DNA from 3 places in the Pseudomonas sp. zbq_18 genome. Region 2 is predicted to be linked to each of the others. Evidence: predicted binding sites of a transcription regulator. Region 2 holds the regulator's gene; each other region holds the start of a gene.
The links. Region 2 encodes sigma-54, which starts transcription at its own class of promoters, with help from an activator protein. Its sites were predicted from a motif close to ANTGGCATNNANNTTGCTNT; they were not measured.
Positions count from the first base shown of each region.

Region 1: the regulator sigma-54 is predicted to act here: its motif matches at 6,373-6,392, upstream of glnA (glutamate--ammonia ligase).
Region 3: the regulator sigma-54 is predicted to act here: its motif matches at 8,168-8,187, upstream of ACF8C6_RS04180 (ammonium transporter).

Region 1 is NZ_JBICIT010000018.1:141,848-151,419, reverse strand. Features, by position in the region: gene yccS (YccS family putative transporter) at 1-565, opposite strand, end outside; gene ntrC (nitrogen regulation protein NR(I)) at 834-2,267, opposite strand; gene glnL (nitrogen regulation protein NR(II)) at 2,264-3,346, opposite strand; gene ACF8C6_RS15240 (DUF4124 domain-containing protein) at 3,529-4,152, opposite strand; gene ACF8C6_RS15235 (DUF4124 domain-containing protein) at 4,168-4,719, opposite strand; gene glnA (glutamate--ammonia ligase) at 4,867-6,273, opposite strand; gene thiI (tRNA uracil 4-sulfurtransferase ThiI) at 6,608-8,065, shown strand; gene typA (translational GTPase TypA) at 8,196-9,572, shown strand, end outside.
Region 2 is NZ_JBICIT010000013.1:401,636-411,207, reverse strand. Features, by position in the region: gene lptC (LPS export ABC transporter periplasmic protein LptC) at 1-64, shown strand, start outside; gene lptA (lipopolysaccharide transport periplasmic protein LptA) at 51-596, shown strand; gene lptB (LPS export ABC transporter ATP-binding protein) at 596-1,321, shown strand; gene ACF8C6_RS11500 (RNA polymerase factor sigma-54) at 1,463-2,965, shown strand; gene hpf (ribosome hibernation-promoting factor, HPF/YfiA family) at 3,118-3,426, shown strand; gene ptsN (PTS IIA-like nitrogen regulatory protein PtsN) at 3,441-3,905, shown strand; gene rapZ (RNase adapter RapZ) at 3,923-4,780, shown strand; gene ACF8C6_RS11480 (HPr family phosphocarrier protein) at 4,789-5,061, shown strand; gene pmbA (metalloprotease PmbA) at 5,110-6,456, opposite strand; gene yjgA (ribosome biogenesis factor YjgA) at 6,543-7,064, shown strand; gene tldD (metalloprotease TldD) at 7,143-8,600, opposite strand; gene ACF8C6_RS11460 (carbon-nitrogen hydrolase family protein) at 8,597-9,451, opposite strand; gene ACF8C6_RS11455 (YhdP family protein) at 9,507-9,572, opposite strand, start outside.
Region 3 is NZ_JBICIT010000005.1:215,435-225,006, forward strand. Features, by position in the region: gene ACF8C6_RS04140 (NAD-dependent epimerase/dehydratase family protein) at 1-26, opposite strand, end outside; partial or broken gene ACF8C6_RS04145 (methyl-accepting chemotaxis protein) at 1,678-2,190, shown strand; gene ACF8C6_RS04150 (LysR family transcriptional regulator ArgP) at 2,405-3,289, opposite strand; gene ACF8C6_RS04155 (ACT domain-containing protein) at 3,389-3,790, shown strand; gene ACF8C6_RS04160 (LysE/ArgO family amino acid transporter) at 3,792-4,400, shown strand; gene ACF8C6_RS04165 (EamA family transporter) at 4,458-5,300, shown strand; gene sodB (superoxide dismutase [Fe]) at 5,528-6,109, shown strand; gene ACF8C6_RS04175 (hypothetical protein) at 6,186-6,830, opposite strand; gene ACF8C6_RS04180 (ammonium transporter) at 6,832-8,136, opposite strand; gene ACF8C6_RS04185 (putative bifunctional diguanylate cyclase/phosphodiesterase) at 8,444-9,572, shown strand, end outside.

The sequences.
Region 1 (9,572 bases), on a different contig from region 2:
GCAGATAGGTGCCCAGCTCGTCGAACACCCGCGCCAGCGCCTGTTGTACGGGCTGCTGGCTGAACAGTGCGCTCCACAGTACCGCCAGCAGGCCGTACCAGGCCGCGCCGCAGATCAGCAGCAAAGGCTCCTGCCAGAAGATGCCCTGGGCACCGCCGCGATGCTCCAGGCCGATCGCGGTATAGATCGCCAGAATCAGAGTGGCCGAAGCGACCGCCGCGTAGCGCTCGCCAATGCCGCCGAGCAGGGTCATGCCGAACGCCGCCAGGGCCAGGCCGGCGCCGAACAGCAGGGGGGTGGGAAACAAAAGTTGCACGGCGCTGGCGGTGGCGGCGAAGCAGATCAGGGTGACGATCAGCGCCTGCAGGCGGCCGCGCCAGTGGTCGTCGCTCTCGGCCAGCGCGCTGGCGATGCAACCGAGGAACAGCGGGATGACGAACTCGATGCGTTCCAGGTACCAGCACAGCGCCATGGCACCGGCGAGGGCGATGAACACCCTAACGCCATAGGTGAACTTCTCGCGCGCCCAGAGTTGGCGCAGGGTGTCATTCAGCGATGAGGACATGGCAGCCTGATAGAAAAAGAGAGGGTGCCGCGAGAAGACGGCAATGGGCCTGCATGAGGCACTCTTTTATTGACCTTTCGCTCAGAGGATAACCTCTTGAGTTTTTGCGTGGCAGCCAATGCTTGGCGAATGTTGTGGGCGTATGGCGGCATCGCCACCTTGGAGCGCCGCGTCTGAAGCCACGATCGGGGCGCGGGAAAACGCAATTGCCAGGCCAATTGCTGCACCATGAAAAACGGGCCCGCAGGCCCGTTTCAGTTGCAATGGCTTAGTCGTCGCCCTCGTCATCGTCGCCGCCATCGACCTTCATGCCCAGCTCCTTGATCTTGCGGGTCAGGGTGTTGCGGCCCCAGCCCAGCAGTACGGCGGCATCGCGGCGGCGCCCGGCGGTGTGCTTGAGGGCAGTCTCGATCATGATCCGCTCGAAGGCCGGCACGGCGCTGTCCAGCAGGCTGGACTGGCCGCGCGCCAGCGCCTGGTCGGCCCACTGGCGCAGGCCCTGCTCCCAGTTGGTGGCCGGGGCGTTTTCCTGCGGCTGGGTCAGCAGTTCCGGTGGCAGGTCATCGACATGCACCTCGCGCCCGGAGGCCATCACGGTGATCCAGCGGCAGGTGTTCTCCAGCTGGCGCACGTTGCCGGGCCAGGGCAAGTGTTTGAGGTAGTCCTCGGTCTCGCTCTTCAGCAGCTTGGGCTCGACGGCCAGTTCCTGCGCGGCGCGGGCGAGGAAGTGGCGGGCCAGGGTGGGGATGTCCTCGCGGCGATCGGCCAGGCGCGGGATATGGATGCGGATCACGTTGAGGCGGTGGAACAGGTCCTCGCGGAACTTGCCGGCCTGCACCAGGGATTCGAGGTTCTGGTGGGTGGCCGCGATGATGCGCACATCAACCTTGACCGGGGTATGCCCGCCGACCCGGTAGAACTCGCCATCGGCCAGCACGCGCAGCAGGCGGGTCTGGGTGTCGGCCGGCATATCGCCGATCTCGTCGAGGAACAGGGTGCCGCCGTCGGCCTGCTCGAAGCGCCCGCGGCGCTGGTTGGCCGCGCCGGTAAAGGCGCCTTTCTCATGGCCGAACAGCTCGGACTCCATCAGATCCTTGGGGATGGCCGCCATGTTCAGCGCGATAAACGGCGCGGATGCGCGTGGGCTGTGACGGTGCAGGGCGTGGGCGACCAGTTCTTTACCGGTACCCGACTCGCCGTTGATCAGCACGGTGATATTGGAGTGGGAGAGGCGACCGATGGCACGGAACACCTCCTGCATCGCCGGTGCTTCACCGATGATTTCCGGAGTGCGGCTCAATGCCGCTGGGGCTTCCAGGCCCTGCTGCTCCTGGGCGTGCTGGTTGGCGCGCTTGACCAGGGATACGGCCTCGTCGACGTCGAACGGCTTGGGCAGGTACTCGAAGGCGCCACCCTGGTAAGAGGCGACCGCGCTGTCCAGGTCGGAGTGGGCGGTCATGATGATCACCGGCAGGCGCGGGTGCAGGTCACGGATCTGCGCCAGCAGGTCGAGGCCACTGGCACCTGGCATGCGGATGTCGGAGATGATGACGTCCGGCTGCTGGCGGCTCAGCTTGCTTAGCACGCCGTCGGCGCTGTCGAAACTCTGGGTGGTCATGCCCTCCTGCTGCAGGGCCTTTTCCAGAACCCAACGGATGGAGCGGTCGTCATCGACGATCCAGACGGTTTCACTGCGGCTCATGTGTGCATGGCTCCTTGTTCCAGCGGCAGGAAGATCGAGAACACGGTATGGCCGGGATGGCTCTCGCACTCGATCAGGCCCTGATGCTGACTGATGATGTTCTGGGTGATGGCCAGACCCAGTCCGGTGCCATCCGGACGACCGCTGACCATGGGGTAGAAGATGGTTTCCTGCATGTCCTGCGGAATACCGGGGCCGTTGTCGATGATTTCCATCTTCACCACCAGGCGGTGGCGGGTGTGGCCGATGGTGAACTGGCGCAGGGTACGGGTGCGCAGGCTGATGCGGCCCAGGCGCAGATCGCTCTGTGTGGACAGCGCCTGCAGGGCGTTGCGCACGATGTTGAGCACGGCCTGGATCATCTGCTCGCGGTCGATCAGCACGTCCGGAATGCTCGGATCGTAGTCGCGCACCAGGGTGATGCTGCCCTGGCTTTCGGCCTCGATCAGACTGCCGACGCGCTCCAGTACCTCGTGGATGTTGGTCATGGCGAGGCTCGGCAGCTTGTTCGAGCCGAGCATGCGGTCAACCAGGTTACGCAGGCGGTCGGCTTCCTCAATGATCACGTTGGTGTAGTCGCGCAGGCCCTCGTTGGGCAACTCGCGGGCCAGCAACTGGGCCGCGCCACGGATGCCGCCGAGCGGGTTCTTGATCTCATGGGCCAGGCCACGCACCAGCAGCTTGGTGGTCTCCTGCTTGGACAGCTGCGCCTCTTCCTTGGTGATGCGCAGCAGGCGGTCACGGGGGTGCACCTCCAGCAGCAGCAGGGTCTTGCCGGCGCTGAGAATCGGCGTCACGGCGTAATCGACCGTCAGCGTCTGGCCGTTCAGCGCAGTGAGCATGGCTTCGCGCTTGGTGAACGGATGGGCGTGCTCGACGGCCTGGCGCAGTGAGCTGAGTGCTTCCGGCGATTCGGTGAACAGCTCACTGATGAACTGGCCATGGCTGCGCTGACCGCTGACCGCCAGCAGCATTTCCGCGGCCGGGTTCATGTATTCCAGGCACAACTCGGCGTTGAGCAGAATGGTGGCGGTGGTCAGGTTGTCCAGCAGTAGGCGATGCAGTGCGTCGTTGATCATGGCAGGGTCCTGGCAATGGGCAGGAAAATGCAAGAAGCAAACCAAAGCCCCGAAAAGACGCGTGGTTTTTGCTGCAGGCGCGGGTCAGGCCATGTTTCGGCGCAGCTGCTGGCGCTGCGAGTGAACCAAAACAGGGAGAGCATAGATCTCGGTGCATTCTTATGCACCGATTTGGTGCTCGATCAAATGAAGGGCACGAAGGGGATGTCTCTGGGTTCTTTGGGTTTGTCGGCGATCGGGCACTCCGGGCGTACGCCCCAGTCGCCTTTTTTGCACGGATTGGTACGGCGTTTCTCGGCCAGCGAGATGCGCTTCATGTGGAAGGGTTGGCTGGGCGTGCGCTCGACGATACGGCCCTGGCTGTCGATGATTTCCACGGATATCTGGTGGGTGCCACGGTCGATGTTTTCCAGCGGAAATACCGGGCTGCGGCCGGCCTCGCCGGCGGGTTGACCGTCCAGGATCAGGCGGAAGCTGTGTCCAGGGTGCAGGGAGGGGTCGCTGCTGGCGGTGACGATCAGGTTGCCGGCCGCATCGCGGATGGTGGCATCGGGCTCGGGCACCAGGATGCGCAGCACGTCATAGGCCGGCTCGACCCGAGTGGTTGGGTAGGCCGGTATGGCGGCTGGCGGAGCCTGAGTGGGCGCCATTTTATTACTGGGTGCAATCTCCACCCGCTGCGCCTTTTCCGAGGGCGGCTGGTCGGTGAACACCCGGTTGCCCTCGGCGTCGATATAGGTGTAGACCCCGGCGTGTGCGGGCAGGCAGAACAGGCCAACTAGCAGGCAGAACAGCAGGCGGGGCATGGGGTTCCTTGGTGATCAGGGCGTGCGGGGTGTGGGTTTGGGTGGCGGGACGCGTGCCGGGCTGTTGGTGCTGATGCGCTGCACGGTAAAGATCACCGGTGCGCTCTGTTGTACCTGGCGTTCACCGCTGAGTACTTCTACAGCCAGACTATGTTCGCCGCGGTCGACATTGACCACCTGCAGGCGCGGTACGTTGCTCGGTTGGCCGTAGGGCTGGCCATCCAGCAGCAGGCGTAGCCGATGGCCCGGCATCAGGCGTGGAACGATGTTGACGTTAACGCTGAAGGTGCCGTTGTTGGCACGCAGGGCTTCTTCGCTGGGCAGGTCGGTCAGCTCCAGGGTCTGGTAGGGTGGGCCGCTGGCCTCGGGCTCTGCCGATTGCGCCGGAACCACGGGCTTCTGTGATTCCACCGTATTGGTCGGCGGCAGGCTCACGGCTTCCGTGCTCTGGCCTTCCGGTGGCTGGTTGGTGAACACCGTGTTGCCGTTGGCATCGGTGTATTTGTAGATCTGGGCGGCGGCCGGCAAGGCCAGGGCGCAGAGCAGGCAGGCAGTAAGCAGGCGCATCGTCGGGCTCCTGAGTGATCCTGCGGCAAGAGTTGCATCGCCGCTGCGGGTTGGCAAGCGGCGCTGCGGTGGGGCGTGGTCTGGTGCAACAAAATGGCAGAAAAAAAGAGGCCTCCCGAAGGAGGCCTCTTCTCTATCCGCGAAGGATTAGACGCTGTAGTACAGGTCGTATTCCAGCGGGTGTACGAAGGTGCGTACTTTGATTTCTTCTTCGGACTTCAGCTCGATGTAGGCATCGATGAAGTCGTCGGAGAATACGCCGCCCTTGGTCAGGAACGCACGGCCCTTGTCCAGCTCTTCCAGCGCTTCCTTCAGGCTGCCGCAAACCTGCGGGATGTTGGCAGCTTCTTCCGGCGGCAGGTCGTACAGGTTCTTGTCCGCAGCATCGCCGGGGTGGATCTTGTTCTGGATACCGTCCAGACCAGCCATCAGCAGTGCAGCGAAGGCCAGGTACGGGTTGGCAGCCGGGTCCGGGAAGCGCGCTTCGATGCGGCGGGCTTTCGGGCTGGAGACGTACGGGATGCGGATCGAGGCGGAACGGTTGCGAGCCGAGTAGGCCAGCATGACCGGAGCTTCGAAGCCCGGCACCAGACGCTTGTAGGAGTTGGTGGACGGGTTGGTGAAGCCGTTCAGGGCCTTACCGTGCTTGATGATGCCGCCGATGAAGTACAGGGCGGTATCGGAGAGGCCGGCATAGCCTTCGCCAGCGAAGGTGTTCTTGCCATCCTTGGAGATGGACATGTGTACGTGCATACCCGAACCGTTGTCGCCGTACAGCGGCTTCGGCATGAAGGTGGCGGTCTTGCCGTAGGCGTCGGCCACGTTGTGTACGCAGTACTTCAGGGTCTGAACTTCGTCAGCCTTGGCAACCAGGGTGTTGAACTTCACGCCGATTTCGTTCTGACCGGCAGTGGCCACTTCGTGGTGGTGCACTTCAACGACCAGGCCCATTTCTTCCAGGGCGTTGCACATGGCGGTACGGATTTCGTGGTCGTGGTCGACCGGCGGAACCGGGAAGTAGCCACCTTTGACGGCCGGGCGGTGGCCCTTGTTGCCGCCATCCACGTCCTGATCGGTCATCCACGAGCCTTGCTCGGAGTAGATCTTGAACATGGAGCCGGAGATGTCGGACTTGAACTTCACCTGGTCGAAGATGAAGAACTCAGGCTCCGGGCCGACGAATACGGTGTCACCGATACCGGTGGTCTTCAGGTATTCCTCGGCGCGCTTGGCGATGGAGCGCGGGTCACGGTCGTAGCCTTGCATGGTGCTCGGCTCGATGATGTTGCAGACGATGATGACGGTCGGTTCTTCGGTGAACGGATCCAGCACGGCGGTTTCGTCGACCGGCTGCAGGATCATGTCGGAGGCTTCGATGCCTTTCCAGCCGTGGATGGAGGAGCCGTCGAACATCTTGCCGTGCTCGAAGAAGTCTTCGTCCAGGGCGTCACGGGCCGGCATGGTCACGTGCTGCTGCTTGCCCTTGGTGTCGGTGAAGCGCAGGTCAACCCACTTCACGTCGTGTTCTTTGATCAGTTGAATCGCCTTCGACATGCTGTCCTCCAGGTGGAAAGGAAACAGGCACTTACCTGTCTCCGAAAAATTGGCGAAAGGCCGGGCGCGATAGTCGACCAGACCTGACTGCCTCACAAGGGAGCAAATTGCGTGCCAGTGCCCCGGAATGGGCAGAAGGGCTGCGGCGCAAGGGTGGCGGGGCTTGTGGCGTTTTTTTGAGCGCTTTTATGCACTCATCTGGTGCTTTAAAAAATCAATAGGCGCCAATTTGGTGCGTTAACCCTGCTTTTGCGGTTTTTGGTCAAAGCTTGAGCAATTTCCGCTATAATCCGCGCCCCTGTTTTTTGGCCTAGCTCCCGGCGCCCGTTTTCCCATGAAACTCATCGTCAAACCCTTCGCGGAAATCACCATCAAAAGCCGGCCGGTGCGCAAGCAGTTCATCCGCCAGCTGGCCAAGAACATCCGCACGGTGCTGCGCGATCTGGATCCGGCGCTGGACGTGCAGGGCGAGTGGGACAATCTTGATCTGATCAGCCAGGTCAGCTCACCGAAGGTGCAGGCCGAGATGTTCGAGCGCCTGCGCAACACGCCGGGTATCGCCCACTTCCTCGAAGTGCACGAATATCCCTACGTCGATTTCGATGACACCTTCGAGAAATGCCGCGCCCATTTCGGTGCGCAGATTGCCGGCAAGGTGTTCGCCGTGCGCTGCAAGCGCGCCGGCAATACCCACGACTTTTCCTCGGTAGAGCTGGCCACCCATGTCGGCAGCCGCCTGCGCCGCGAGTGCGGCGCCGCCGGTATCGACCTGAAGAAGCCCGAAGTCGAGGCGCGTTTTGAAGTGCGCTACGACCGTTTGCTGATCGTCCACGCCCAGCACGAAGGCCTGGGCGGCTACCCGCTGGGCTCGATCGAGCAGACCCTGGTGCTGATGAGCGGCGGCTTCGATTCCACCGTCGCCGCCTACCAGATCATGCGCCGCGGCCTGCTGACCCATTTCTGCTTTTTCAACCTCGGTGGTCGTGCCCATGAGCTGGGCGTGATGGAGGTGGCCCACTACCTGTGGCAGAAGTACGGCAGCTCGCACCGCGTACTTTTTATTAGTGTGCCGTTCGAGGAAGTGGTCGGCGAGATCCTCTCCAAGGTCGACAACAGTCACATGGGCGTGGTGCTCAAGCGCATGATGCTGCGTGCCTCCAGCCGCATCGCCGAAGAGCTGCACATCGATGCCCTGGTTACTGGCGAGGCGATCAGCCAGGTGTCCAGCCAGACCCTGCCGAACCTCTCGGTGATCGACGCGGTGACCGACACCCTGGTGCTGCGCCCGCTGATTACCGCGCACAAGCAGGACATCATCGATACCGCCACCGCCATCGGCACCGCCGAGTTCGCCAAGAACATGCCCGAGTACTGTGGGGTGATCTCGGTCAACCCCACTACCCGCGCCAAGCGTGGACGTGTCGAGCATGAAGAAAGCCTGTTTGATATGGCCGTGCTCGAACGCGCCCTGGAGCGTGCCACACGGGTGACCGTGGACAAGGTGATCGACGAGCTGGGCCAGGATGTGCAGGTCGAGGAAGTGGCCGAGGCGCTGGCCGGGCAGATCATTATCGACATCCGCCACCCGGATGCCGCCGAGGATGAGCCGCTGGAATTGCCGGGCATCGAGGTACAGCCTCTGCCGTTCTATGCGCTGAACAACAAGTTCAAGGAACTGGATGAGACCCGCCAGTACCTGCTGTATTGCGACAAGGGCGTGATGAGTCGCCTGCATGCTCACCATTTGCTCAGCGAGGGGCATGCCAATGTGCGCGTCTACCGCCCTCGCTAGAACCACGCGCCTGCTGGCCGAGGTCCGCCGCCGGCGGCCTCCCGACCCGCGCCTGACGTAATCGCCCATTCACAACGGCCAGGCACACTGCCAGGCCACAGCTTTCAGAATCCCTAATCGAGACGACATCGTGATCGAAAAACTGAGAAACATCGCCATCATCGCCCACGTCGACCATGGCAAGACCACCCTGGTAGATAAGCTGCTGAAGCTCTCCGGCACCCTCGACCGCAAAGAAGCGGAATCCGAGCGCGTGATGGACTCCAACGACCAGGAAAAAGAGCGCGGCATTACCATTCTGGCGAAGAACACCGCCATCAAGTGGAACGGCTACAACATCAACATCGTCGACACCCCCGGCCACGCCGACTTCGGTGGTGAAGTAGAGCGCGTGATGTCCATGGTCGACTCCGTGCTGCTGGTCGTCGACGCCCAGGACGGCCCGATGCCGCAGACCCGCTTCGTGACCCAGAAGGCGTTCAAGGCCGGCCTGCGTCCGATCGTGGTGGTGAACAAGGTCGACCGTCCGGGCGCGCGTCCGGACTGGGTCATCGACCAGATCTTCGACCTGTTCGACAACCTCGGTGCCACCGACGAGCAGCTGGACTTCCCGATCGTCTACGCCTCGGCCCTGAACGGCATCGCCGGCATGGATCACGAGAAGATGGACGACAACATGGATGCCCTGTTCCAGGCCATCATCGACCACGTGCCGGCCCCGGACGTCGACGTCGACGGCCCGTTCCAGATGCAGATCTCCCAGCTGGACTACAACAGCTTCCTCGGCGTGATCGGCATCGGCCGCATCGCACGCGGCAAGGTCAAGACCAACACCCCGGTCGTCGCCATCAGCGACGACGGCACCAAGCGCAACGGTCGTATCCTCAAGATCATGGGCCACTCCGGCCTGCAGCGCGTGGAAGTGGCCGAAGCCGAAGCCGGCGACATCGTCTGCGTCTCCGGCATGGACGAGCTGTTCATCTCCGACACCCTGTGCGACCCGCAGCACGTCGAGGCGCGCCCGCCGCTGACCGTCGACCAGCCGACCGTGAGCATGACCTTCCAGGTCAACGACTCGCCGTTCGCCGGCAAGGAAGGCAAGTTCGTCACCAGCCGCAACATCAAGGACCGTCTGGACAAGGAACTGCTGCACAACGTGGCGCTGCGCGTCGAGGCCGGTGATTCCGCCGAGAAGTTCAAGGTCTCCGGTCGTGGCGAGCTGCACCTGTCGGTACTGATCGAAACCATGCGCCGCGAAGGCTTCGAGCTGGCCGTGGGCCGCCCGGAAGTGGTGATCATCGAGAAGGACGGCGAGAAGCAGGAGCCCTACGAGAACGTCACCATCGACATCGAAGAGCAGCACCAGGGTCCGGTGATGGAGCAGATGGGCATGCGCAAAGGCGACATGACCAACATGATCCCCGACGGCAAGGGCCGTATCCGCCTGGAATACATCATCCCGGCGCGCGGCCTGATCGGCTTCCGTAACGCCTTCCTGACCATGACC
Region 2 (9,572 bases):
GTACATGAACGACGGCAAGATCAACTTGCTGTCCAACGTAAGAGGCCAGCATGAGGTTCGTTAAAACCCTCCCCCTACTGCTCTGCCTGGGCAGCGCGCTCGGAAGCGCCAGCGCCTGGGCCCTGCCCAGTGATCGCGACCAGCCGATCCGGGTACAAGCAGACAGCGCAGAACTGGATGATAAGCAAGGCGTAGCGGTCTACCGCGGCGGCGTGGTGATTACCCAAGGAACCCTGAAGATCACTGGCGACACCGTGACCATCACCCAGGATGCCAATGGCGACATCGACGTCTTCACCTCGGTCGGCAAACCGGCCTACTACGAGCAAAAGCCGGCGGCCGACAAGGACATCGTCAAGGCTTATGGCATGACCATCCAGTATTACGCGAGCAACGAGCGCATCGTACTGATCGACCAGGCCAAGGTAATCCAACAGGGCAATGTCTTCGAAGGCGAGAAGATCGTCTACGACACCCAGCGCCAGATCGTCAACGCAGGCCGCGCCACCGGCAGCAACGTATCGACCCCACGCCCGCGGATCGACATGATTCTGCAGCCGCGCAAGAAAGCAGGCCAGCCGGAGCAAGCCCAGTAATGGCCATCCTCAAAGCTCAGCACCTGGCCAAGAGCTACAAGAGCCGCCAGGTGGTTCGTGATGTCAGCCTGTCCATAGAAAGTGGTCAGATCGTCGGCCTGCTCGGGCCCAATGGCGCCGGCAAGACCACCTGCTTCTACATGATCGTCGGCCTGGTACAGGCCGATCAGGGGCGTGTCCTGATCGACAATCAGGACATCAGCCACCAACCCATGCACGGCAGAGCCCGCGCCGGGATTGGCTACCTGCCGCAGGAAGCCTCGATCTTCCGCAAGCTGTCGGTGACCGACAACATCATGGCCATCCTTGAAACCCGCAAGGATCTCGACCGGGCCGGCCGCGAGAAAGCGCTGGAAGCCCTGCTGCAGGAGTTCCACATTAGCCACATCCGCGACAGCCTGGGCATGAGCCTGTCCGGCGGCGAGCGGCGCCGCGTGGAGATTGCCCGCGCGCTGGCCACCGAGCCCAAGTTCATCCTGCTCGACGAACCGTTCGCCGGCGTCGATCCGATTTCGGTCGGCGATATCAAGCAGATCATCCACCACCTCAAGGCCAAGGGTATCGGCGTACTGATCACCGATCACAACGTGCGCGAAACCCTGGATATCTGCGAGACGGCCTATATCGTTAACGACGGGCAGCTGATCGCCGAGGGCGATGCCCAGACCATCCTGGCCAACCAACTGGTCAAGGAAGTCTACCTGGGTCACGAGTTCCGGCTGTAAAGCGCCCAACATGCAGGGGCTTGCGCAAACGGAAGGAATGATTCAAGGTCAGGCATACAAATTGCTTCCAAGGGCGGCCTTCCGCCCTGCAGTGGATGGCGCAGCGCGCCGGCAAGTGAACAAGGTAACCAGCCCCGCACCATGAAACCGTCGCTAGTCCTCAAGATGGGCCAGCAGCTGACGATGACCCCGCAGCTGCAACAGGCCATTCGACTTCTCCAGCTCTCCACTCTGGACCTGCAACAGGAAATCCAGGAAGCGCTGGAATCCAATCCCATGCTTGAGCGCCAGGAGGAAGGAGAAGACTTCGACAACTCCGACCCCATGGCCGACAACGCCGAGCAGGGCAACTCGGTCCAGCAGGACAGCTCCAGCTTCCAGGACAGCACCGTCGCGGTAAACAACAGCGACAACGCAGAAGACGGCGAATGGCACGACCGCATTCCCAGCGAGCTGCCAGTCGACACCGCCTGGGAAGACGTCTACCAGACCAGCGCCAGCAGCCTGCCAAGCAGCGATGATGACGAGTGGGACTTCACCACCCGCACCTCCGCCGGCGAGAGCCTGCAAAGTCACCTGCTGTGGCAGCTCAATCTTGTACCGATGTCCGATACCGACAAACTGATCGGCGTCACCATCATCGACTGCATCAACGATCAGGGCTACCTGGAAGAAAGTATCGAGGAGATCGTCGACTCCTTCGATCCGGAACTGGAAATCGAAGCCGACGAGGTCGAGGCGGTACTGCACCGCATCCAGCACTTCGAGCCAGCCGGCATCGGCGCCCGCGACCTGCGCGAGTGTCTGCTGCTGCAACTGCGCCAGCTGCCTGCCAACACCCCTTGGCTGACCGAGGCACAGCGCCTGGCCAACGATCATCTGGACATACTCGGCAGCCGCGACTACAGCCAGCTGATGCGACGCATGAAGCTCAAGGAAGACGAGCTGCGCCAGATCATCGAGCTGATCCAGAGCCTCAACCCGCGCCCAGGCTCGCAGATCGAAGCCAACGAACCGGAATACGTGGTGCCCGACGTCATCGTACGCAAGCACAACGATCGCTGGCTGGTGGAGCTGAATCAGGAAGCGGTACCGCGCCTGCGGGTCAACGCCCAGTATGCTGGCTTCGTCAAACGCGCCGACTCCAGCGCCGACAACACTTTCATGCGCAACCAGTTGCAGGAGGCGCGCTGGTTCATCAAGAGCCTGCAGAGCCGCAACGAAACCCTGATGAAAGTGGCGACGCAAATCGTCGAACACCAGCGCGGCTTCCTCGACTATGGCGACGAGGCGATGAAACCTCTTGTGCTGCATGACATCGCCGAGGCGGTAGGCATGCACGAGTCGACCATTTCCCGGGTGACCACGCAAAAATTCATGCACACCCCACGCGGCATCTACGAGTTGAAGTATTTCTTCTCCAGCCATGTCAGCACCGCCGAGGGTGGCGAATGCTCGTCCACCGCGATCCGCGCCATCATCAAGAAACTGGTGGCTGCGGAAAACGCGAAAAAGCCGTTGAGCGACAGCAAGATCGCTGGTTTACTGGAGGCACAGGGCATTCAGGTAGCCCGTCGCACAGTCGCCAAATACCGCGAATCTCTCGGCATAGCGCCATCCAGTGAGCGCAAGCGATTGATGTAAACGGCCCTGAACGGGGGATTTCTGCACTAGCGTATCGCGCCAGCCCTGCATCAGGGGAAGCTCGGCCAGTAGTGCATCAAACCTCCGGCCAACGTGTTACGGCGGCAGGCCCGATAGCCTGTCTCTTACACAAGGCAACAAGGAGATGCGTTATGCAAGTCAACATCAGTGGACATCAACTGGATGTGACCGACGCCCTGCGCGACTACGTCGGGGAAAAACTCAGCCGACTGGAGCGTCACTTCGACAGGATCACCAACGTTCAGGTGACCATGGAAGTGGAAAAGCTGAAACAGAAAATCGAAGCGACCCTACATATTGCCGGCGGTGAAGTCGTGGCCAACGCCGAACATGAAGACATGTACGCCGCCATCGACCTGCTCGCTGACAAACTCGACCGCCAACTGATCAAGCACAAGGAAAAGCAGCTGGACCGCATGCAAGGCGCGGCAGCTCGCTGATACTTACCCCTCACATGATCCGACTCGAAACCATACTGACTCCCGCACGTTCCCTGGTGAACGTGCCGGGAGGCAGCAAAAAGCGTGTACTCGAACAGATTGCCAACCTGGTCGCTCGTGATCTACCCGATCTGGATAGCCAGGACATCTTCGAAAACCTTATTGCCCGCGAGAAGCTCGGCTCTACCGGTTTCGGCAACGGCATTGCGATTCCTCACTGCCGCCTGCCCGGCTGCAACGCGCCGATCAGTGCCGTGCTGCACCTGGATGCGGCGGTGGACTTCGACGCCATCGACGGCGCTCCGGTCGACCTGCTGTTCGTTCTGCTGGTACCGGAAGCAGCGACCGACGAGCACCTGGAGCTACTACGCCAGATCGCCAGCATGCTTGACCGCAGCGAGGTACGGGAACGGTTGCGCCAGGCGCCGAGCAACGAAAGCCTGTACCAGGTCGTGGTCGACGTACAGAACGGCCACTAAAAACGGGAGCCAGCGCCATGCGCCTGATCATCGTCAGCGGACGCTCCGGCTCGGGCAAGAGCACGGCTCTCGATGTCCTTGAGGACAATGGTTTCTATTGCATCGACAACCTGCCTGCCGGGCTGCTGCCGGATCTGGCAGAGCGTGCCCTGCTGCAGACCGAACTGCTGCACCCGCAGGTCGCGGTATCGGTCGACGCCCGCAACCTGCCCAGCCAGCTCAAGCGCTTCCCCGAACTTCTCGATGAAGTGCGTAATCGACACATCCAGTGCGATGTGCTGTACCTGGACGCAGACGAAGAGACGCTGCTAAAGCGCTTCTCGGAAACGCGTCGACGCCACCCGCTGACCAACGAGAACCGCTCCCTGGCCGAAGCCATTCGCGATGAGGCCCAGCTACTGACGCCCATTACCGATCTGGCCGACCTGAAGATCGACACCACCCACCTCAACCTTTATCAGCTGCGCGACAGCATCAAGTTGCGCCTGCTCAACCGCCCGAGCCCCGGCACCGCCTTCCTGGTCGAGTCGTTCGGCTTCAAGCGCGGCATGCCGGTGGATGCGGATCTGGTATTCGATGTGCGCTGCCTGCCCAACCCTTACTGGAAACCGGATCTGCGCGACATGTCCGGCCTGGATCAGCCCGTGGCCGACTACCTGGCCGCCCAGCCAGACGTTGAGGAGATGTATCAGGACATCCTCGGCTATCTCAACAAGTGGCTGCCCCGCTTCGCCGCCAGCAATCGCGCCTATGTGACCATCGCCATCGGCTGCACGGGCGGCCACCACCGCTCGGTCTATCTGGCCAATCGCCTCGGCGAGACCCTGAAACCCATCCTGAACAACGTCCAGATACGCCACCGCGACCTGAGCTAAGGAACGCAATGCCCGCCCGCGAAATCACCATCATCAACAAGCTCGGCCTGCACGCGCGAGCGGCTGCCAAATTCGTCGGCGTAGCCAGCGCATTCCCCTGCCAGGTACGGGTCGGGCGCTCTCCGGAAAGCCAGGTAGACGGCAAAAGCATCATGGCGGTGATGATGCTGGCGGCCGGCAAGGGCACCAGCCTGCTCCTGTCCAGCGAGGGGGAACGTGACGAAGAGGCGCTTGATGCCCTGGTCGAACTGATCAACAACAGGTTCGACGAAGGCGAATAGCTCCCCATGAAAAAAGGGCCCTGAGGCCCTTTTTGCATGCCAGCCAAGCTAGCTGCCGGCCACAGTCATTCTCTCGATCAGCACCGAGCCGGTGCGGATATTGCCGCGCAACTCAAGATCGCTGCCTACCGCGACAATCTGCCGGAACATGTCGCGCAGATTACCGGCGATCGTGACCTCCTGCACCGGGAACTGGATCTCGCCGTTCTCTACCCAAAAACCGGCGGCCCCTCGGGAATAGTCACCAGTGACCATGTTCAGGCCATGGCCCATCAACTCGGTCACCAGCAGCCCGCGCCCCATACGGCGCAGCAGTGCCTGTTGATCCTCGTCACCATGACTGACGAAAAGATTGTGCACGCCACCGGAATTGGCCGTACTGGGCATGCCCAGCTTGCGCCCGGAGTAGGTGCCGAGGACGTAGGACACCAGTTCACCGCCGGCGACGAACGGTTTGGCATAGGTGGCAAGGCCATCACCATCGAAGGCCGCGCTGGCCATTGCCCGCGGAATATGAGGGCGCTCATCGAGGCTCAGCCACTCGGGGAACAGCTGCTGGCCCAGAGCCCCCTCCAGAAAGGATGAGTGCCGGTACAGGTTGCCGCCGGAGATGGCCCCCAGGAAGCTGCCGAACAGACCGGTGGCCAGCTCGGCGGCGAACAGCACCGGCACCTCGCAGGTCGGTACCGGGCGTGCCCCCAGACGCGCCACGCTACGCTCGGCAGCCTTGCGCCCGATCAGCACAGGGTCGGCCAGCAGCTCCCCCTGGCGATTGACGTCATACCAGTAATCGCGCTGCATCTGCCCGTCGCCCTCGGCGATCATCACGCAGCTCAGACTGTGCCGCGAGCTGGCGTAGCCGCCGACGAAACCATGACTGTTGCCATATACGCGGCAGCCCAGATGGGTATTGAGCGTGGTGCCATCGGCATTGCTGATGCGCGGATCATGAGCGAAGGCGGCCTCCTCGCAACTCAGCGCCAGCTCCACCGCCCGCTCCGGCGCCAGATCCCAGGGGTGGTACAGATCCAGCTCCGGCAGCTCGCGAGCCATCAGCGCCGCATCGGCCAGGCCCGCACAGTCGTCCTCGGACGCATGCTGAGCAATGGCCAGTGCCGCCGCGACGGTCTCGCGGATAGCCGCTTCGCCGCTGGCCGAGGTACTGGCCGAGCCCTTGCGCTGCCCCACGTAGAGGGTGATGCCGAACCCCTGGTCACGGTTGAACTCGACCGTTTCCACCTCGCCCTGACGCACCGTGGAGGACAAGCCCTGCTCCACCGATACCGCCACCTCGCAGGCGCTGGCGCCCTGACGACGCGCCTCGGCGATGATCGCCTCGACCTGGCCCTGCAATGTCGGCAGAGCCTGAGGCCCTACTGCTTCAATCGAACTCATGTTGCACTCCAAGATCGGGAGGCGCCATTCGGGACAGCCCTCCTCTGACTGGTTATCATGGCGACGTTTCCATCCGGACCGCCCCCATGGCTGATTCTTACGACGAAGACTTCTCCGGCGAGAAGAGCAAAACCCAGATCAAGCGCGAGCTGCATGCCCTGCAGGATCTCGGCGCTCGCCTGACCACCCTCAAACCCGAGCTGATCGCCAAACTGCCGTTGACCGACGGCCTGCGCAAAGCCCTAGCCGACGCGCCCAAGCACACCGCCAACGCGGCCAAGAAGCGCCACGTCCAGTTCATCGGCAAACTCATGCGCGAACAGGACATCGACGCCATCCTGGCCCTGATCGACCAGGTCGACAGCTCCACGCGCGAATACAACGAGCGCTTCCACAATCTCGAACGCTGGCGCGACCGCCTCATCGCGGGCGATGACAGCACCCTCGAAAGCTTCGTCGCCGACTACCCGGACACCGACCGCCAGCACCTGCGCAGCCTGATCCGTCATGCCCAGCACGAAGCGGCGCGGAACAAACCGCCAACCGCTGCGCGCAAAATCTTCAAATACATCCGCGACCTGGACGAAGTACAGCGCGGCCTGCGTTAAATCTTCATCCTCCGTAGGTTGGGCCGGGCCGCGTAGGCCCGGCCGCGCAGGCGAAGCCCAGCCTACCGTCCGCCCCACTTAAGCGCCCGTGCCGCCCACCGTGATCGCATCGATCTTCAGGGTCGGCTGGCCGACGCCGACTGGCACCGACTGACCGTCCTTGCCGCAGGTCCCCACACCGCTGTCCAAAGCCAGGTCGTTGCCAACCATGGACACCCGGCTCATCGCTTCCGGCCCGTTGCCGATCAGGGTGGCCCCCTTGACCGGCGCAGTGATCCTGCCGTCCTCGATCAGATAGGCCTCGCTGGTGGAGAACACGAACTTGCCACTGGTGATGTCCACCTGGCCACCGCCAAGGTTGGCGCAGTAGATGCCCTTCTTCACCGAACGGATGATTTCTTCCGGGTCGCTCTCGCCGGCCAGCATGTAGGTGTTGGTCATGCGCGGCATGGGCAGGTGTGCGTAGGACTCGCGCCGGCCGTTGCCAGTCGGCGCCATGCCCATCAGGCGAGCATTGAGCTTGTCCTGCATGTAGCCCTTGAGCACACCGTTCTCGATCAGCGTGGTGCAGTGAGTCGGCGTGCCTTCGTCGTCCAGGCTCAGCGAGCCACGGCGGCCACTGAGGGTGCCATCGTCGACGATGGTGCACAGGCTCGACGCCACTTTCTGGCCGATCTTGCCACTGTAGGCCGAGCTGCCCTTGCGGTTGAAGTCGCCCTCCAGACCATGACCGACCGCCTCGTGCAGCAGCACACCGGACCAGCCAGCGCCCATCACCACCGGCAGGGTGCCGGCGGGCGCAGGGATCGCTTCCAGGTTGACCAGCGCCTGGCGCAGCGCCTCGCGGGCGTAGGCCATGGCGCGCTCTTCACCACTGCTGTCACGCTCGAGAAAGTAGCGATAGTCGCTGCGTCCGCCGCCACCATGCCCGCCACGCTCACGGCGCCCGTTCTGCTCGACGATCACGCTGACATTGAAACGCACCAGCGGACGAATATCGGCGCCCAGGCTGCCATCGCTGGCCGCCACCAGCACATGGTCCCAGACCCCGGCCAGGCTCACCGTGACCTGTTTGATACGGGGGTCCAGTGCTCGCGTGGCCAGGTCGATGCGTTTGAGCAGCTCGACCTTTTCGGCGCGCTGCAACACTTCCAGCGGGTTATCCTGAGCGTAGAGTGCCGTCACTTGAGGGCTGACGAACGCCTGTACACGGCCCTGCTGGCCGGCACGGGAAATCGAGCGAGCGGCCTGGGCGGCTTGGTTCAGCGCCTCGGCATGAATGGCATTGCTGTAGGCGAAGCCGGTCTTCTCACCAGACTGGGCACGCACGCCCACGCCCTGATCGAGATTGAAACTGCCTTCCTTGACGATGCCATCCTCCAGCACCCAGGTCTCGGAAACCTGGCTCTGGAAATACAGGTCGGCCGCATCGATGCCGGGACCTGCCAAGTTGCCGAGAATCGCCGGTAGCTGCTCGATGCCAAGGTTGCCAGGAGCCAGCAGATGGTTGCTGACCCGGTCGAGGATAGTGCTCATAACTGCTCCGTGGGCGCCGCCCCGGGTTGGGCCGGCGCAATGAATCGTCTGTGTTGAGCCACCGGCATGCGCTGACGAATGGCTGCCTGCTCGCCGGCATCAGGTTCGGCCAGCAGCACCGCCTCGCCGCTGGCCTGTTCGGCCAGCACGCGCCCCCAGGGGTCGATAATGGCCGAGTGGCCGAAGGTCTCGCGCCCACCCGGATGAATGCCACCCTGCCCCGCCGCCAACAGGTAGCACTGGGTCTCGATGGCGCGGGCGCGGGTCAGCACCTGCCAGTGAGCGGCGCCGGTAACGGCAGTGAAGGCGGCCGGGGCCGTGATCAGCTCGGCGCCAGCCTCGCGCAGGCGGCTGTATAGCTCGGGGAAGCGCAGGTCATAGCAGACGCTAAGGCCCAGGCGCCCGAACGGGGTATCGGCCACCACCACCTGCCCGCCGAAGGCATAGTCGTCGGACTCGCGATAGCGACCGCGGGCATCGGCGACATCCACGTCGAACAGGTGCAGCTTGTCGTAACGAGCAACGCGCTGGCCCTGATCGTCAATCAGCAGCGAGCAAGCATGCGCCTTGGCCTGCGGCTGATCGTCGGGGGGCAAGGGAATGGTACCGGCCACCAGCCAGAGGCCAAGATCGCGGGCAGTCTGGCGCAGCCAAGGCAGGATCGGCCCCTCGCCCAGCGCCTCGGCACGCCCCAGGGCGGCCAGGTCGCGCCGCCCCATGGCGGCGAAATTTTCCGGCAACACCGCCAGGCGCGCGCCACGCTCGGCCGCCTGCTGCAGCAGGCGACGAGCAGCACCCAGGTTGGCCAGGACATCGTCCTGGCTGACCATCTGGATCACGGCTAGGGACATGGCTACTTCCGTCCGGTTCATGCCTGCATGCTACCCCATGTGGCCAAGGCAGGCTTCACCGGGGTTTTTCGAAAGGTTTATCAAAGGTGATCTCGGGGTTCATCCAGGGCCCCTGGACCTT
Region 3 (9,572 bases), on a different contig from region 2:
CTCGCGCCGGTTACCAGAATCTTCATCTGCAGCTTCCCAATTCCGATCTTGTTATTGCCAGCGACTCTAGCAGCCACGGCGGCTTCTGCCTGTTGCCCTGTCGGCCAAAAAGACGGCTTTGCAACGCCTCGCTCGATTTTATTTACAGACGTAAAACTATTTGCACGCTTCTTGCAGAATCTTTGACACCCTAGCGCGTTGTCACCTATCTACCCGCGGAGCCGTATCATGCCGTTGCGTCTCAAGCTTGCCCTCAGCTTCCTGCTGCTGGGCCTTATCCCGGTACTGGCCATGGCCATCACCGTCTATCTGCAAGCCAGCCATTCGCTACGGGAGCAGGCCCTCAACAGCCTGGAAGCCGTAGCGAATATCAAACAGCAGCAACTGCAGGACAACTGGCAGGCACGCAACAACCAGCTGAGCACCCTGGCCAGCAACCTCGGCACCAGCTATGCCGGGCTGGATGACAACGCGCTGCTCAGCACTGCCAACTATGACCGGCCGATCTTCGAGAACTTCACCAAGACCTTCGGCTACCGCGAGCTGAAGCTGGTATCGCGCGATGGCCAGGTGCTGTTCAGCCTGCAGCGCGGCGCCGACTACCAGCAGAACCTGAGTGATGCCGCCTGGCGCAATACGCCGCTGGGGCAGGTGGTGCGCGCCACGCTGGACAGCGGCAAGGCACAGGTGGGTGACCTGGCGGTGAGCATGCCCGGTGCCGAACCCAGCCAGTTCCTCGCCGCGCCCGTCAGTGAAGAAGGCGAGCTGCAACTGCTGCTGGTCCTGGAGCTGCCGCTGTCCGAACTGAACCGGGTCATGCAGACCCGCCAGGGCCTGGGCGAATCCGGTGAGACCTATCTGGTCGGCCCCGACGCACAGCTGCGTTCGGATTCGGCGCGTTTCGAGGATCGCCGCGTGGCACGCCAGGACAGCGAACCTTCTGCGGCGCTACCGGGCAGCGCCATCGGCCGCGCCCTGAGTGGCGAGCAGGGCCGCCTGGCCGAGGCCGGGCTCAACGGTCAGCCGGTGCTCAAGGCCTTCGTACCCGTGCAGCTGGATGACCAGCGCTGGGCCCTGATCGCCGAGATGGACCAGGCCCAGGCCTATGCTCCGGTACGTACGCTGATGTGGCAGGTGGTGGTGCTGGTAGTGCTGACCATAGTCGGTGTAGCGCTGGCCACCTGGCTGGTCAGCCGCAGCGTGATGCGCCCGCTGGGTGGCGAACCGCGCAAAATGGCCGAGCTGGCCAGGCGCCTGGCCGCCGGTGAATTGCGCCTGCAGGGTGACGAGGGCCAACAGGACGGCCTGATGCTTGCGCTGCACGAGATGGCCCGGGCCTGGCGCGAGGTGGTCGAGCGTCTGCGCCAGGCCAGCCAGGCGGTTGGCAGCGCCAGCGGCGATATCCTCGGTGCCGCCGGGCAGACCAGTCATAGCCTGGACGCACAACAGGAAGCGCTGGAGCTGGTGGTCAGCGCCGTCGACCAGATGGCAGCCACCGTACAGGAGATCGCCAGCAGCGCCAGCCAGAGCGCCGATGGCAGCGCCGCCGCGCGTGATGCCTTCGTCACCGTGCAAGGCAGCCTGCAGCGCATGGTTGGCCAGCAGGATCAGCTGCTGGCCAACCTGCGCGAGGCCGATCAGGTGGTACAGACCCTGGCCAGTGACAGCCAGCAGATCGGCTCTGTGCTCGACGTGATCCGCGCCATCGCCGAGCAGACCAACCTCTTGGCGCTGAACGCCGCCATCGAAGCGGCCCGCGCCGGCGAGCAGGGCCGCGGCTTCGCCGTGGTGGCCGACGAGGTTCGCAACCTGGCCCTGCGCACGCGCAGCGCTACCGAGGAAATCGTCGGCATCGTGGCCGCCCTGGGCGAATCATCCAGCCGGGCCAGCGAGCGCATGGGTGCCTCCAGCCAGCAGGCACGGGATCTGGAGGTACAGACCCAGGCGCTGATCGGCTCGCTCGACCAGCTCGACGACTCGCTGCAGAGCGTGCACGCGCTGGCCTTCCAGATCGCCGCGGCGGCCGAGCAGCAGGCGGCCACCACCCAGGAAGTCAATCAGCACATGCACCGCCTCAATGACATGACCGGCGAGAACCGCCGCACCGCCGCGCACACCCGCGACTGCGGCGAACACCTGCGCAAGGTGGCCGGCAGCCAGGAACAGCTGGTGGCGCAGTTCCAGCTCTGACCCCGCGCGACTCCCATCGGTCGGGTAGAGCAATGCCCGTAGGCTGGGTAGAGCGAAGCGAAACCCGGCGCATTCCCGACTCCGCCGCTGGGTTACGGCCTTTGGCCTAACCCAGCCTACACAAACACATCGCCTCGCGACACGCAGCGCCCCGCTCCGCCCCGTAGGCTGGGTTAGCCGCCCAGCGGCGTAACCCAGCGAAACAGGCAGCAACCTAGACCAGCCAGCCCCCCACGCCCTTCTCCAGGTGACGGGTCAGGCTGCTCAGCAACTCCCCGCCATTACGCCAGTGATGCCAGTAGAGCGGCACATCCAGCGGCCGCTCGGGCAACAGTTCGACCAGCTCGCCGCTCGCCAGCTCGCGCTGTACCTGCAGCTCCGGCACCAGCCCCCAGCCCAACCCGGCACCGGCCAGGCGAATGAAGCCTTCCGAGGACGGGCACAGGTGATAGTTGAAGGCGCCATTGAGCCCCAGGCTGGCCATATAGCGGTGCTGCAGCAGGTCATCCGGACCGAAGACAATGGCCGGTGCCCGCGCCATGCTTTCGGCATTCACCCCGGCGGTGAAGTGGCGAGCGATAAAGCCCGGGCTGGCCAGCGCGCGATAGCGCATGGCGCCCAACGGCAGCGCCCGAGCGCCCGCCACCGGCCGCTCGGCGGCACACACGCAGGCCGCCACCTCGCCGGCACGCATGCGCTTGAGGCCAACGTCCTGGTCCTCCACCACCAGATCCAGCAACAGTTTGTGCTCGGCACAGAAGTCGCCCACCAGCGGTGCCCACCAGGTTGCCAGGCTGTCCGCATTGAGGGCGATGCGCAGGCGCTCCACCGGCTGGTCTTCCGCCAGGGCCGGCACCTGGCCCTGCAGGTCACGCTCCAGCAGGCGCACCTGCTGCACATGGTTGAGCAGGCGCCGGCCGACTTCGGTCGGTGCCGGCGGCGTGGCACGCAGCAGCACCGGTTGGCCGACCCGCGCCTCCAGCAGCTTGATCCGTTGCGACACTGCCGACTGCGACAAGCCGAGCAGCTGCGCCGCACGCTCGAAGCCACCCTGCTCCACCACGGCGGCCAGGGCGGCGAGCAGCTTGTAGTCGAACATAAGATTTCCTAATGAGAGATCAGCATGATTTGTTTTTCTTATACAGCGCCAACACCGAGACTGGCCAGCATCCACTCACCGCCACCTTAGGAAAACACCATGGCCGGAGAAACCGATCTGAACACACTGCTGGCCAGCCTCTCGCCCCGCCTCAACCCGGGCGAATTCGTGTTCTGCTGCGTCAGCGATGCAGCAGTGATCGCTAGCGCCAAGGCCCTCGGCAGCTTTCAGGAAAGCGAAGGCACGACGTTGATCCTCGCCCGCGCCGAGGCCGATCGCCTGGGCCTGAGTTATGACTATGTGGCCGCCTGGATCACCCTGGAGGTGTACTCGGCGCTGGCCGCCGTCGGCCTCACCGCCGCGTTTGCCACCGCCCTGGGCCGCGCCAACCTCAGCTGCAACGTGATCGCCGGCTACCACCACGATCACCTGTTCGTCGCCCATGGCGATGCGGACAAAGCCATGTCCGTGCTGCGCCAACTGGCCGTGGAGGGTTGCTGAAATGTGGCAGAGCTACCTCAACGGCCTGCTGGTCGCTGCAGGCCTGATCATCGCCATCGGTGCGCAGAACGCCTTCGTCCTGGCGCAGAGCCTGCGCCGCGAACATCACCTGCCCACCGCAGCCCTCTGCGTGCTGTGCGATGCCCTGCTGGTCAGCGCCGGGGTGTTCGGCCTGGCCGCCGTGCTGGCGCAAAATCCAACCCTGCTGGCCGTGGCCCGCTGGGGCGGCGCGGTCTTCCTGCTCTGGCTGGGCGTACAGGCCCTGCGCCGGGCACTCAACCCACAGGCCCTGCAGCAGCAGGACAGCGGCCCGCGCTCGCGCCGCGCCGTGCTGCTGGCCGCCCTGGCGGTGACCCTGCTCAACCCCCACGTGTACCTGGATACCGTGCTGCTGATTGGCTCGCTCGGCGCCCAGCAACCGGTGCCTGGCGCCTATGCCTTGGGCGCCGCCAGCGCCTCGGCCCTGTGGTTCTTCACCCTGGCCCTGGGTGCGGCCTGGCTCGCCCCCTGGCTGGCACGACCGGCCACCTGGCGCCTGCTCGACCTCACAGTGGCCGCCATGATGTTCGCCATTGCCGCACAACTGATCCTGCACGCGCCGGGAGCATGACCACAGCCGCGCCGCGGCGGTATGCTGCGGCGCTTGCAAGCATGACTGGGAGCGCACGTGGATACGACGGTATTTGCCGTGGTGCTGGCCGCCGCCGCGCTGCATGCGGGCTGGAATGCCCTGCTCAAGATTGGTCTGGACCGCTACCTGACCGCTTCGCTGATCCAGATCGGCGCCGCCTGCGCGGCCCTGCCGGCTCTGCCCTTCTTCGCTATCCCGGTGGCCAGCGCCTGGCCCTGCATCGCCCTCTCCGCCCTGCTGCACATCGGCTACAACCTCTTCCTCTCCCGCGCCTACCAGCATGGCGACCTGTCCCAGGTCTACCCGATCGCCCGCGGCAGCTCGCCGCTGCTGGTGGCGCTGCTCGCCCTGCTGGCCGGCGATGTACTGCAGGCGGGGCAATGGGCGGGGCTGCTGATGCTGGTCGGCGGGATCTGGCTGATGGCTTGGCGCGGCGGCCACCCAGGCAGCTCACTCAATGGCCCGTTGCTGTTCAACGCCCTGGCCACCGCCGTCTGCATCGCCGGCTACACGGTGGCCGATGCCCTCGGCGCGCGCAGCAATGGCGACGCCATCGGCTACGCGCTGTGGCTGTTCCTGGTCAACGGCCTAGTTGCGGCCTTGGTCATTGCCCTGCGCCGCGGGCCGCGCATCTTCCTTCAACTCGGTCCGCACTGGCGCGGCGGCCTGGGCGGGGGCGCCATGTCCATGCTGGCCTACAGCCTGGTGATCTGGGCCACCACTCAGGCACCGGTCGCCCTGGTTTCGGCACTGCGCGAGAGCAGCGTGCTGTTTGCCCTGCTGATCGGCTGGCTGTTTCTCAAGGAATCCATGCAGCCGCTGCGCCTGCTCGCCTGCCTGATCATCGCCGCGGGCGTAGCATTAATGAAACTGACCTGAAGCAAACTGCACTTTTGCCGCCCGTATCTGTCCACCCCCAGGATGGACAAAGCCCCTGGCACCGGCTTTTCCACACAGTTGCTGCGTGGTTAAGGCCAGGCTCGGGTGCTATGATCCCGGGCTCGCGGCACTCTAAAAGAGCTTTAGCTCTCGCCGCCCGCATTCCGGCCGCCCGTGAACGGCCCGCGCTAGTCGCACATATCCCGACCTGATGAAGGAGATAGACCATGGCTTTCGAATTGCCGCCGCTGCCATACGAGAAAAACGCCCTCGAGCCGCACCTGTCCGCCGAGACCCTGGAGTTTCACCACGGCAAGCACCACAACGCCTATGTGGTGAACCTGAACAACCTGGTGCCGGGCACCGAGTTCGAAGGCAAGAGCCTGGAAGAAATCATCAAGACTTCCTCCGGTGGCGTGTTCAACAACGCCGCGCAGATCTGGAACCACACCTTCTACTGGAACTGCCTGAGCCCGAACGGCGGCGGCGAGCCGACCGGCGCCCTGGCTGACGCCATCAACGCGGCCTTCGGCTCCTTCGACAAGTTCAAGGAAGAGTTCAGCAAGACCTCCATCGGCACCTTCGGCTCCGGCTGGGGCTGGCTGGTGAAGAAGGCCGACGGCTCCCTGGCCCTGGCCAGCACCATCGGCGCCGGCTGCCCGCTGACCAGCGGCGACACCCCGCTGCTGACCTGCGACGTATGGGAACACGCCTACTACATCGACTACCGCAACCTGCGTCCGAAGTATGTTGAAGCCTTCTGGAACCTGGTGAACTGGGACTTCGTGGCGAAGAACTTCGCGGCCTGAGTCCGGATGTAGTCGCCTCGGCGACTGCATAACAAACGCCCCGGCCATGCCGGGGCGTTTGCATTTATGGCTCTAACTAGAGCAGCCGTTGCGGCGGCATCTGCAGGTGGTAGCGCTCGGTCTTCTGCACCGCGCGGGTCAGTACCTGGTCGGCGGTGACCGGCCCAAGGAACTCGCACAGACCGATATAAAGCAGGTTGAGCAGCATGCGCAGCTGCTCCAGATTGAGCGCCGTCAGCCCCAGCGAACCGCCCTGCTCCAGCCAACCGCGCAAACGCAGACGCAGCTCGGTTTCAACCTGCATGCCACTCAGATTGCCAGCGGCGAAGCGGCGCAGGCGCGGCACCATGTCGGCATCGAGCAGGCCGAACAGCTCACGACTGAGCACTTCGAAGGTCTGCCGCGCCAATGCGTCCGGCCCGGACACCTCTTCGGCAGCGACACCCGCACCCTGGCGCCAGGCCTGTAGACGTGGCGCCGGGTCTGGCAGCAGATTGGCGGTCGGTCCGGTCAGCGCCCCCACCAGCTCACGATACAAGCGGGCGCGCTCGAACTTGCGCTCGGTACGCTGCACCACCTCGGCCAGAAACTCATTGAGGGCAAACGGCGGCTTGTCCGCGTACTTGGCTTCCCACAGCGACAGCAGGGGCAGCGCTTCATCTTCGGAAAAGTGACCGGCCAACCCGGTATAGATGGCGCGACGACGGGTAGTCAGACTCATCTCAGGTCCTCCGCGCCAATTCGCTGCCGTCGTAGGTCAGTGCCTGATTGAACTCCGGATAACCGGCTTCGGCATGCTCCGAGTAGTCCAGGCCACGTTGCTCGTGCTGGGTGGAAGTACGCAAGCCCACGGTCTTGGCCAGGATCAGGTACATCGCCAGCGCCAGCGGGAAGGCCCAGAGGAACGCCGCGCCGGCGCCGATCAACTGCACACTCACGCGCGCCCAACTGAACAGATCCCCGCTGTAGAACAGCCCGGCCGCGACCGTGCCCCAGACTCCGGCCAGACCATGTACCGGTACCGCACCGACCACATCGTCGAGGCGCAGACGATCCATCAGGCGCATGCCGAACACCACCACGAAACCGGCAATCAGTCCGGTCACCAGGGCATAGCCAGGCTGCATGGTGGCGCAGCCGGCAGTGATGCCGACCAGACCACCGAGCGAACCATTGACCGTGGTGCTGAGCAGCACCGGACTGGCCGTACTGCGCAGCGCCAGCACCGCGCCAAGCGCGCCGGCGGCCGCCGCCAGGTGAGTGTTGAGGGCGATCAGGCCAAGGCTCTCGTTCATCGCTAGAGTGCTGCCGGCATTGAAGCCGAACCAGCCGAGCCAGAGAATGAAGCCGCCCAGCGCCACCAGACTCATGTTGTGGCCCGGAATCACCCTGGGCGTACCGTCGGCGGCGAAGCGCCCGAGGCGCGGGCCCAGCACCAGGATGCCCGCCAGGGCGCACCAGGCGCCGACACCGTGAACCACGCTGGAGCCGGCAAAATCGATGAACCCCATCTTGGCCAACCAGCCCTGGCCGCCGTAGGCACCACTCCACACCCAACTGCCGAACACCGGATAGATAAAGCCACTGATGACAACGGCTCCGACCAGGTAAGCACTGTAGCGGGTACGCTCGGCCATGGCCCCGCTGGCGATGGTCGCGGCCGTGGCGGCGAACATCATCTGGAACAGCAGAAAGGTAAAGTCCCAGGGCTGGCCCTCGCTCGGTGCGAAATGGCTCATGCCGTACCAGCCGGTGGCGTTGGCGCCGAACATCAGGCCAAAGCCCACCAGCCAATAGACGATGCCGCCGACACAGCCGTCCATGTAGTTCTTCATCATCACGTTGACGGCATTCTTGGCTCGCGACATGCCACTTTCCAACAGGGCGAAGCCGGCCTGCATGAAGAACACCAGCGCACTGGCCAAGACGACCCAGCCGGTATTCATGGCCAGTTCGGTACTGCCATCGGCAGCGTGGGCAGAGGGTGAGAACAACAGGGCACACAGCGACAACAGGTAGAGCTTCATGGCGAATCTCCCAGCACGGTGATGCCGGGGCAACGCAACTCTTGTGCCAGACTATTCAGCAGTCAGCAGGCCCTCTCCTCACTCGCCTGCACCAACGCAACGCATACCGGCTCGCCGCCACCTGAAACATGCGCCAAGTCAGTACGCGCGCAAAAATAATCAGTGATGGCGTAATGGCCCTTTGACGGCAATGGCGCATTTGCCAATACTCTCCACGGTTACATGCCTCCGGCGGCGAACAAGGAATCCCCATTTGAAGCTGGAACTGAAAAACAGCCTGTCGCTGAAACTGCTGCGTGTTGTCCTGATGTCGGCGCTGGCGGTCGGTGTCGTGTTGAGCTGTGGGCAGATCGTCTTCGACATCCACAAGACTCGCCAGGCGGTGGCCAATGATGCGCAACGCATCCTCGGCATGTTCCGCGACCCGTCCACCCAAGCCGTCTACAGCCTCGACCGCGAGATGGGCATGCAGGTCGTCGAAGGCCTGTTCCAGCATGAGGCCGTGCGCCACGCGGCCATCGGTCACCCCAACGAACCCATGCTCGCCGAGCGCTCCCGGCCATTGACCGAATCCACCCGCCGCTGGATCACCGACCCGATTCTCGGCAAGGAGCAGACCTTCGCCACCCAGCTGGTCGGCAAGGGCCCCTACAGCGAGTACTACGGCGACCTGACCATCACCCTGGATACCGCCAGCTACGGGGAGAACTTCATCACCACCTCGGTGATCATCTTCATCTCCGGCGTACTGCGCGCCCTGGCCATGGGCCTGGTGCTGTACATGGTCTATCACTGGCTGCTGACCAAGCCGCTGTCGAAGATCATCGAGTACCTGACCAACATCAACCCGGACCGCCCCAGCGAGCACAAGCTGCCCATGCTCAAGGGCAACGAGAACAATGAGCTGGGGCTGTGGATCAACACCGCCAACCAGCTGCTGGAATCCATCGAGCGCAACACCCACCTGCGCCGCGAAGCAGAAAACAGCCTGCTGCGCATCTCGCAGTACGATTTCCTCACCGGCCTGCCCAACCGCCAGCAACTGCAGCAGCAGCTCGACCAGATTCTTGAGGATGCCGGTCGCCTGCAGCGCCGCGTAGCCGTGCTGTGCGTCGGCCTGGATGACTTCAAGGGGATCAACGAACAGTTCAGCTACCAGACCGGTGACCAGCTGCTGCTGGCGCTCTCCGACCGTCTGCGTAGCCACAGCGGCCGCCTCGGTGCGCTGGCACGCCTGGGCGGTGACCAGTTCGCCCTGGTCCAGGCCGATATCGAGCAGCCCTACGAAGCCGCCGAACTGGCGCAGAGCATCCTCGACAGCCTGGAAACGCCCTTCACCCTGGAGCAGCAGGAAGTCCGCCTGCGTGCCACGATCGGCATCACCCTGTTCCCGGAAGACGGCGACAGCACCGAAAAGCTGCTGCAGAAAGCCGAAC